DNA from 3 places in the Micromonospora sp. LH3U1 genome. Region 1 is predicted to be linked to each of the others. Evidence: riboswitches for the same ligand, from Rfam matches in the RefSeq annotation. Region 1 holds a riboswitch; each other region holds the start of a gene.
What was found. A riboswitch is a leader RNA that binds a small molecule or an ion and turns the genes downstream of it on or off. The one in region 1 is predicted to bind cobalamin.

Region 1 (3,270 bases):
ACTGCCACCCCGGCCAGGATCAGCATCGCCGGTGAGCCGTTCCGCCCGCCAGCCGCGCCGAGCACATAGGTCATCGTCACGGCGAGCAGCGAACCGGCGAACGCGGCCAGCGGGATGGTCATCGGCAGCCCGGAGATCGAGCCCTGCCGGCCGGCGCCGCCGAGGGCGATCACCGCGGTGACCGCGAGGCCGGCGCCGGCGGCCACACCGAGCAGGTACGGGTCGGCCAGCGGGTTGCGGAACACACCCTGGTAGCAGCCGCCGGCGAGGGCGAGCAGGCCGCCGACGAGCAGGCCCAGCACCACCCGGGGCAGGCGCAGCTCGGTGACGATCGCGATTTCCCGCTCGGACAGCCCGCTGTCGAGGTGCACCCACGGAATCAGGTTGAGCAGCTCGGCGGCGACGCTGCCCGGGGGCAGGCTCACCGGGCCGAGCGACACCCCGGCGACGAGCGCGACGAGCACCGCGAACAGCCCGGCGACCAGCCAGCGCAGGCGTACCCCGGCAGGCCGGGCCACCGACTGTGGCCCGGCGGACCGGGCCACGGACAGCGGCCCGGTCACCGACGGACGACGGTCACGCGGGCACCTTGGCGACCGCGTCGATGATGACCCGGAGCAGGTCCACGACCCGCGGACCCCAGCGGGAGGCGACGTCGTCGTCCAGCGCGACGACCTGGTTGTTCTTCACCGCGGTGAGCCCGGCCCAGCCGCTGCGCGCCTTGACCGAGTCGCCGTTCTGCTGGCAGCACTTGGAGTCGGCCAGGAAGACGAAGTCCGGGTTGGCCTTGACGATGAACTCCTGGGAGAGCTGCGGGTAGCCGGCGCTCTTGCCGTCCGCGTCGGCCGGGTCGGCGATGTTGGTCAGGCCGATCTGGCCGTAGAGCGAGCCGATGAAGGTCTTGCTGGTGGCGCTGTACAGCTCCGGGCCCAGCTCGTGGAAGTACGTGAGCTTCTCGGTGCGCTGCGGCAGGTCCTTGACCAGCTTGGCGATGTCGTCCTTCATCCGGGTGGCGACGTCGGTGCCCTGGTCCGCGTGCCCGGTCAGCGTGCCCAGCTCGGTGATCTGCCGGTACGAGTCCTCCAGCGTGGTCGCCGCCGGGGTCTGGTACACCGGAATCTTCAGCTTGCCGAGCTGTTCGACGATCTTGTTGCGGTCGTCGGAGAGCACCACGAGATCGGGGTTCTTACCGGCGATCGCCTCGGCGTTCGGCTGGAAGGCGGAGAGGTCGGACTTGGGCACGTCGGCCGGGTAGTTCGACTGGTCGTCGACGGCGGTCACCTGCGGGCCAGCACCGATCGCGAAGAGCATCTCGGTGGCGGTGGGCGACAGCACGACGATCTTCTCGGGACGCTTGTCGAGGGTGAGCGCACCGACCGTCACCGGGTAGGCGGCGGCTGCGGTGCCCGCGCTCGGCTGGTCGTCGGCCTTCTCGGCGCAGGCGCCGAGGGCGAGCGCGGCGACCGCGAGGGTCGCGGCGAAGAGCCGAGGTGTACGTCTGAACATGCGGGGCCTCCTGTCGGTCGAGGAGTGTGGTGCTTCGCCGACAGGGACTTTCGTACGCCCGCCCACGAGGCGCCCTTCCTCGAGAGCGCGAATCGCGACCGATCCGCAGGCGACCTGGCTCGTCCCCACCGTCTGGTGGGGCATCACAGTTGCGGGACAGCGCCGGGTTTCGCACCGGCTTCGCTGCGGACTGGTCGCTAAGACGGTAGCGCACCGCCGAGACCACCCCTGTTGATCTAGGGCATATCGTCGTGAGTTGATCTCAGATCACGACGATATGCCCTAGATCAACGTCGAAAGGGGGGTGGTGGGGCCCCGTTGGGGGGCGGACGGGGCCCCACCCGATCAGGAGGAGGTGATGGTGACGTTGTCCACAGCCGCCTCGACCAGGCTCGCGCCGGAGGCGTCGGCCGACTCGACGAGGATGCGTACCGACTGGCCGGCGTACGGGGTGAGGTTGAGGTTCGCCACCGCCCAGCTTCCGTTGCGGTTGGTGGCCGCACCGGCCTGGGTGAGCAGCGCCGTGGTGCCGCCGTTGTGCACCACGCTCACCCGCAGGTAGTCCGCCGACGAGGCGTTCGAGCCGTGCGCCAGGTACCAGGCCAGCGAGAGGCTCAGCGTGCCGGACGACGGCAGGGTCACCGCCGGGGACCGGGCGCTGGTCACGCCGCCATCGACGTCGTAGTCACCCGCCGCCGAACCGGCGAGCCGGCCGGTGACCAGGTCGTTGGCGCCGGCGTACGGGGTGAGCTGCTTGGCGCCGGAGGACGTGGTCGCCTGGGCGGCACCCCGCTCGAACGCCCCGGCCGTGGCGGTGTCGGTGCCGGACGGGTTGATGGTCCAGCCGGTGGCGGTCTCGAAGGTGTCCGACCAGACCGTGGTGCCGCCACCACCGCCGCCGCAGTACTGCGCCTGCTTGCCGATGGCCCGGTACGGGCAGTCGGCGTACTCGCTGAGCAGCAGCACCGCCTCCCGGTTGCGGGAGGTCTGCGCGGGGATCACCTCGTCGGGCGGGTAGAAGCCGCCACCGCCGGACGAGCCGGGATACATCTCGAAGGTGTACGCCCAGATGTTGTGGGTGGCCCACATCCAGTCGAGGCTGTCCCCGTCGGTGATGTAGAGGTCGCTGGACTGTTCCGGTGTGTAGCTGTTGGTGGCCGCCATCTGCTGACCGATGGTGGCGAAGGTGTTGTACTGGTCCGCGTTCATCCCCGTCGCGGTGTTCGCGGTGGTGTAGCCGTACGGCCAGAGCACCAGCTGCGAGTACGTGTGGAAGTCGATGTTGGCCTTGATCTGCTGGACGCCACCGACCACCCGGCCGTTGACGAAGTTGCGCAGTGCCTGCGTCTCGGGTGCGGAGAACGCCGACGGGCCACGGTAGGTCTCCGACGAGGTGGTGCCCGACGAGCCGCCGCAGCAACCCCAGTTGTAGGACCAGTTGCGGTTCAGGTCGGTGCCGACGTTGGACGAGCCGCTGTTGGGCTGCCGGTTCTTGCGCCACGACCGGTACGACCCGGTGGCGATGTCGTACTCGCTGCCGTCCGGGTTGACCGTCGGCACGATCCAGATCTCCCGGCCGTTGACGATGTTGGTGATCCGGGAGTCGGAGCCGTAGCTGTCGGTGAACAGGTTGAGCAGGTAGATCGCCATCTCGACGGTCAGGTGCTCACGGGCGTGCTGTTGGGAGTTGAACAGGATCTCCGGCTCGTTCTCGTCGGTGCCGACGTTGTCGGAGATCTTCACCGCCATCAGGTCGCGGCCCTC
Region 2 (3,270 bases), 2.7 Mb from region 1:
CCCGGGTCTGCCCGTACGCCGGGTGCGCGCCGACGCGGCGCGCCAGGTCGGCGGAGGTCTCCAGCGCGGTCAGGTACAGCTCCTCGCTGATCCGCGTGGACAGTTCCCGCGCCGCCGGGGAGTCGAACGGCAGCCGCAGCGCGAAGAACACGTCCTGCAGGCCCATGAGCCCGAGCCCGACCGGCCGCCAGCGGGGGTTGCTCGCCGCCGCCTGCGGGGTCGGGTAGTAGTTGATGTCGATGACCCGGTCGAGGAACGTCACCGCGGTACGGACCGTGGTGCGCAGCCGCTCCCAGTCGATGCCGCCGTCGCCGAGGTGGGCGGCGAGGTTCACCGAACCCAGGTTGCACACGGCGGTCTCGGCGTCGCTGGACACCTCGACGATCTCGGTGCAGAGGTTGGACAGGTGCACCACGTTGCCCGGTTCGGCGGTCTGGTTGCACAGGCGGTTGGCGGCGTCCTTGAAGGTCATCCACCCGTTGCCGGTCTGGGCGAGGGTCCGCATCATCTTCCCGTACAGCTCCCGCGCCGGGACCTGCCGCACGTAGCGACCCTGCGTCTCGGCCTCCCGGTACGCGGTGTCGAACCGCTCCCCCCACAGGTCGGGCAGCTCGGGCACCTCGTGCGGGTCGAACAGCGACCACATCTCGTCGGCCTCGACCCGGCGCATGAACTCGTCCGGCACCCAGTTGGCCAGGTTCAGGTTGTGGGTACGCCGGGCGTCCTCGCCGGTGTTGTCCCGCAGCTGGAGGAACTCCTCGATGTCCGGGTGCCACGGCTCCAGGTAGACGCACGCCGCGCCCTTGCGCCGGCCGCCCTGGTTGACCGCGGCGACGCTCGCGTCCAGCGTGCGCAGCCACGGCACGATCCCGTTGGACTGCCCGTTGGTGCCGCGGATCAGCGCGCCCCGGGACCGGACCCGGGAGTACGCGATGCCGATGCCGCCAGCGAACTTGGACAGGTTGGCGACCTGGGCGTACCGCTGGTAGATCGAGTCCAGCTCGTCGCGCGGGGAGTCGACCAGGTAGCAGGAGGACATCTGGGTGTGCCGGGTACCGGAGTTGAACAATGTTGGTGAGCTGGGCAGGTAGGCCAGGCTGGACATCAGCCGGTAGAAGTGCACCGCCTCGTCCGCCGTGCGGGACAGGCCGCAGGCCACCCGCAGCAGCCAGTACTGCGGGGTCTCCAACACGAGTCGGCTGGTGGGGTGGCGCAGCAGGTAGCGGTCGTACACCGTGCGCAGGCCGAAGTACTCGAACCGGCGGTCGCCGTTCCGGTCGATGGCGTGGTCGAGGGTCGCGGCGTGTGCGGCGACGAACGCGGCGGTGTCGTCGCCGATCAGGCCCTCGGCGTGGCCGACCCGGATCGCCGCGCTGAACGAGGTGATGCCCTGCCGGCGCACCTCCTTGTCGACGTAGCCGGCCAACAGCCGGGCGGCGAGGCGGGAGTACTGCGGTTCCTCGCCGATCATCTCGGCCGCCGTCTGGATGGACAGCCGGTCCAGCTCCGCCGTCGTCGCGCCGTCGTACAGGCCGCTGATGGTGCGGGTGGCCACCCGCATCGGGTCGACGTCGGTCAGGTCGTCGGCCCACCGCTCGACCGCTCGGACGATCTTGTTCACGTCGACGGGTTCGGTGGCACCGTCGCGCTTGCGGACCTGCATCGGCGTACGCCGCAGGGTCGCGTCGCCGCTGGCCGGGACTACCTCGGTGACTGTCACCACTCACTCCTCGCGAGTTCGAGACCTGATGGTCCTCGGACGCGAGAAGACAGACACCGGCGGACGCACGCCATGCGGGCGTGGGTCAGGTGGCGTCAGCCGTCCCACGCGGCCTCGGACCGCCGCCCACCCGGGTGCGGGTGTGCGGCGCGCTGGCAGGTCTTCGGACTCGCGGGCACGACCGGAATCGCCGGTCTCCTACTGGCCGTCGCTTCCCAGGCCGATTGGTGGCCCAGTGCTGATGACGGCGGTCGTTCCCACTCACCGCTGCGGGACAGTCCCGGATTTCCACCGGGTTCCCTGTTGCCTCGACCGCCCCGGATGAGCGGCCGAACCAGCTGCGCTCGACACCATATATAGGGACGCAGCCGTTGTCACACCCCACATGTCGGTCTCGGGCGTGTCGGCGGCTGCTCGGTGAGCACCGTCACCAACTCGGCCGACCACGCCACGCCGACCGACGCCAGGCGCCAGAGAGGGCCCTCCACGCGGGTGTCGACAATCGACAAAGATTTGATGTATCGAGGCACCGGTGCCGCGCGCCGAGCCCCATATGTCGACGTCAGTGCGCACTGAATGAGGATGAACATCCAACCTCCGTGGCCCACGACCCCACCGCCGGCGGCCCGCCAACCGGCACGATGGGCGGCAAGGCGGATGGACCCACCGACCAAACATCCTATGTCTTTGGGCCTGCGGTGATCGACATCGTTGACGCACCGGAGCGGCCCTCCGTATACTCCCAGTGATCATCTGATCTTTAGCCTAGCCGGGCGAGGAGCGCATGCCGCAGATCACCGCCATCACCGTCGAAGACGTCCGCTTCCCCACCTCCCTGACCGCTGACGGGTCAGACGCCATGAACAAGGACGGCGACTATTCGGCGGCCTACGTCGTCCTGCACACCGACGGCGTCGACGGCGTGGGTGCGCCGCTCGCGGGGCACGGCCTGACCTTCACCATCGGTCGAGGCAACGACATCGTCGCGGCGGCGGCGGTCCACCAGGCGCAGCGCCTCGTGGGCCTGGACGTGGCGACGATGGCAGCGGACATGGGCGCGGTCTACCGCCTCCTCACCTCCGACTCGCAACTGCGGTGGCTCGGTCCGGAGAAGGGCGTCGTCCACCTGTCGTTGGCGGCCGTGTTGAACGCGTCGTGGGACCTGGTCGCCCGGCTCGCCGACAAGCCGCTGTGGCGGCTGCTCGTCGACATGTCCCCCGAGCAACTCGTCGACATCGCCGACCTGCGCTACCTGTCCGACGCGCTGACCCGCGACGAGGCGCTGGCCATCCTGCGGGCCAAGGAGGGCACGAAGGCCGCCCGCCTCGCCGAGCTCGACCGGACCGGCTACCCCGCCTACACCACCTCGGCGGGCTGGCTCGGCTACGGCGACGACAAGCTGCGCCGGCTGTGCCAGGAGGCGGTGGACACCGGCTACGGCTACGTCAAGCTCAAGGTGGGCGCCAACCTCGACGACGACATCCGCCGGTGCGCGATCGCCCGGGAGATCCTCGGGCCGGATCGCAACCTGATGATCGACGCCAATCAGG
Region 3 (3,270 bases), 2.7 Mb from region 1:
CACGCTATGTCCCCAGCTCGGAAGCCGCTGCCTCGTCAGGACCGGGCCAGCCGGTACACCCGGCCGGCGGTCTGGTGCCAGATCGCCGCCCGCTCGTCCACGGACAGCGAATCCAGCAGGTCACCGAGGACCGAGACCCAGCGGGTGTACGAGGTGGCGAGCAGGCAGACCGGCCAGTCCGAGCCGAACATCAGCCGATCCGGTCCGAACACGTCGAGGGCGTGCTCGACAGCGGGCCGCAGGTCGGCCGCCGTCCAGGACCCGCCGTCCACCTCGGTCACCAGGCCGGAGAGCTTCGCCGTGGTGTTGGGCTCGGCCGCGAGCGCCCGCAGTTCGCGGCGCCAGTCACCGAGATCGGCGCGCCCGAGCGAGGGCTTGCCGAGGTGGTCGAGGACGAACCGCACCTGGGGCAGGTCGTGGACGAGCCGGGCGGCCGCGGGCAGCTGACGAGGACGCACCAAAAGGTCGAAGGCGAGGCCAGCGGCACCGACCGCGGCGATGCCCCGCCGCACGTCGGGGCGGTCGAGATAGGTCGGGTCGGGCTCGGACTGGACCAGGTGGCGGATTCCGACCAGCCGTTCGCCGCCCCGCGCCTTCCGTAGTCGGTCGAGGCGGCGGCCAACGTCGGCGGCGGTGAGGTCGACCCAGCCGACGACCCCGGCGACGAGTGGGTCGTCGGCCGCGATGCCGAGCAGCTCGGGCGTCTCGGACCGGACGGCGACGGACTGCACGACCACGGTCCGGGTGACCCCGGCGGCCCGGGCCGCCGGGGCGAGCTCGACCGGCGTGAAGTCGTCGTCGATCGCGGCCATGGTGTGCGGATCGATCCAGGGCTGTGGGTGCCGTGCCCGGACCCAGAGGTGATGATGCGCGTCGACGATGCCCGGTCGCCGCGCGACCTCGTCCGTCGTCACCGGACCCGTCCTGTCGTGTATTTCGTCCACCCCACACCCCGCCCAGCCACTGATCGAACCCCCGGGTCGACCCGGAGCCACAGAGCCGATCTGGCAAGTTGACCATGTTAGCGGTAACAGACTGTTGCTGAGCCGCGGAACGCGCGCCGCGACCAGCTTCCGACACTGTCACCTTTTGGTCTGACGAATCCGCCGGCACCCTGTGGCTGGTCCGGCTCGTTGACCGACCGAGGGGGCCGCGTTCGGGGCGCGGGGTCCGGGTTGACCGCCTGAGGCGGCACCGATACCGTCGACCCACTATCTGCGGCGACGCGAGGGAAGCCGGTGTGAATCCGGCGCGGTCGCGCCACTGTGAGCGGTTCCCCAAACACAACCGGGGGCCGCGAGCCAGGACGCTCGGTCGTCCGCAGCCTTGCGATGGGGACGCGTCATCCCTGGGGAGGTTCGTGTATTCATGTCTAGCTCCGCTTCCAGCCAGCCGGTGGTGCACCCCGCTGGCAGTGCCCGTCTCCTGTGGACGGCTCTGGCGACCGTTGCCGTGCTCACCCTGCTGGCCTACCTCGTCGCCTTCGACCAGGGGGCGGTGTCGCGCAGTGGGATGTACCTGCACGAGCTGATGCACGACGGCAGGCACCTGCTGGGCGTCCCGTGCCACTGAACACCACCACCGCTCCCCCGTTCGTCGCCGTCCTCGTCCGCGGGCTGCTCGCCGGCCTGATCGCCGGCCTGCTCGCCGGGGCGTTCGCGTACGTCGCTGGCGAACCGCACGTCGAGGCGGCCATCGCCATCGAGGAGGCGGCGACGCACGCCGAGCCCGCCGCTGGTGCGCACGATCACGAGGACGCCCTGGTCGGCCGGACGGGTCAGCGCGGCGGCCTGTTCCTGGCCACCAGCCTGTTCGGGGCCGCGATGGGTGGCCTTCTGGCCACGGCGTACGTCCTGCTGTCCCGTCGGCGGCGCGGCGACGACGACGGGCGGTCGGGCCTGCTGCTGGCCGGCGCGGCGCTGCTCGGCGCGGTGATCGTGCCGTTCCTCAAGTACCCGGCGAACCCACCGGCGGTCGGCGACCCGGCCACCATCAACCAACGGACCATCACCTACCTGTTGATGGTGGTGCTCGGGCTGGTGGCCGTGTGGGCCGGCTCGCTGGGCTACCGGTCGGTCGGCGCCCAGGCGCCGCCGTGGCTGCGTGCCGCAGCGGCCGTCGGCGGATTCCTCCTGGTCACCGCAGTGTCGTACGTGGTGATGCCGTCCTTCCAGGAGGTTCCGGCGGACTTCCCCGCCACCCTGCTGTGGAATTTCCGACTGGCCTCGCTCGGCACCCAGGTGGTGCTCTGGACCGGCATCGGCCTGCTGTTCGCGGCCCTGATGCACCACGAGCGGCGTCGCCGGGCCGCCACCGCGCTACCGAGCACGTGACCGGCACCAGCCTCCGGCTGGTCGCCCACGGTCACACCGCAGCTCTGCGCCGGGCCCGCTTCGGCGGGACCGACGACGGCCTGGACGAGGGTGGCCTGCGTGCCGCCCTCGCCCAGGCCCACGCGGATCCGGACCGGCGTGGGCACCTCGGGGTGAACGACACCTGCCTGTCCAGCCCTGCGGCGGCGGCCCGGCAGACCGCCGACGCCTTCGGCCTGCTGCCGACGATCGAGACGGCGTTGGCCGACTGTGACTACGGCGACTGGTCCGGACGGTCGCTCGAGGAAATCGCCGGCACTCACCCGCAGGCGCTGCACGACTGGCTGTCCGCACCGGACTCCGCGCCGCACGGCGGTGAGTCCGTCACGGCCGTGCGGGATCGGGTCGGTAGCTGGCTGGACGAGCAGGGCGGCGTCGGTCGACGCGTCATCGCGGTCACCCACCCGCTGGTGATCCGGGTCGCGGTCGTGCACGCCCTCGGTCTGCCGATGGCGACGTACCGGCAGCTGGACGTGGAGCCGTTGGCGATCGTCCGGCTCACCAGTCAGGGCACGCGCTGGCAGCTCCGCCTGGGCCCGCCGCCGGCAGGTTGAGGTCACGCTCCGCGCCCAGATGGTCCTCGCCGCCGGCGCGCCGGGGCCCGGGGTCGGCAGGGCACCACGGCCGGTCAGCCCACGCGGGTGTGGACCAGTGCGGCGGCGCGGCGTCCCGAGTCGAGCAGCGCGTGGTCGGCCATGGCAGACGACGCTAACAGTGGGCTGCACGACAAGCGCGTGGGGCGGGCCGTGATCACGGCCCGCCCCACGCGGCTGCGCTGTCCCCGGCTCGGTGCTAGCCGGTGACGGTGAACGGTCGGGACACCTTCGTCGCCGACGTGGCGCCGTTCAGCGTGACGCTGGTCGCGCCCGCCTTCGCCGCACCCGGAACGCTGACCGTC

Region 2: another riboswitch for cobalamin. It lies ahead of PCA76_RS14070 (ribonucleoside-diphosphate reductase subunit alpha); the one in region 1 lies ahead of PCA76_RS01895 (ABC transporter substrate-binding protein).
Region 3: another riboswitch for cobalamin. It lies ahead of PCA76_RS14030 (CbtB domain-containing protein); the one in region 1 lies ahead of PCA76_RS01895 (ABC transporter substrate-binding protein).

What each region holds. Positions count from the first base shown of each region.
Region 1 is NZ_CP116936.1:407,226-410,495, reverse strand. It holds gene PCA76_RS01900 (FecCD family ABC transporter permease) at 1-563, opposite strand, end outside; gene PCA76_RS01895 (ABC transporter substrate-binding protein) at 577-1,506, opposite strand; cobalamin riboswitch at 1,594-1,716, opposite strand; gene PCA76_RS01890 (M14 family zinc carboxypeptidase) at 1,852-3,270, opposite strand, start outside.
Region 2 is NZ_CP116936.1:3,134,609-3,137,878, reverse strand. It holds gene PCA76_RS14070 (ribonucleoside-diphosphate reductase subunit alpha) at 1-1,663, opposite strand, end outside; cobalamin riboswitch at 1,858-2,074, opposite strand; gene PCA76_RS14065 (enolase C-terminal domain-like protein) at 2,505-3,270, shown strand, end outside.
Region 3 is NZ_CP116936.1:3,126,472-3,129,741, reverse strand. It holds gene PCA76_RS14035 (amidohydrolase family protein) at 36-914, opposite strand; cobalamin riboswitch at 1,188-1,333, shown strand; gene PCA76_RS14030 (CbtB domain-containing protein) at 1,369-1,572, shown strand; gene PCA76_RS14025 (CbtA family protein) at 1,563-2,333, shown strand; gene PCA76_RS14020 (histidine phosphatase family protein) at 2,330-2,926, shown strand; gene PCA76_RS14015 (GH92 family glycosyl hydrolase) at 3,165-3,270, opposite strand, start outside.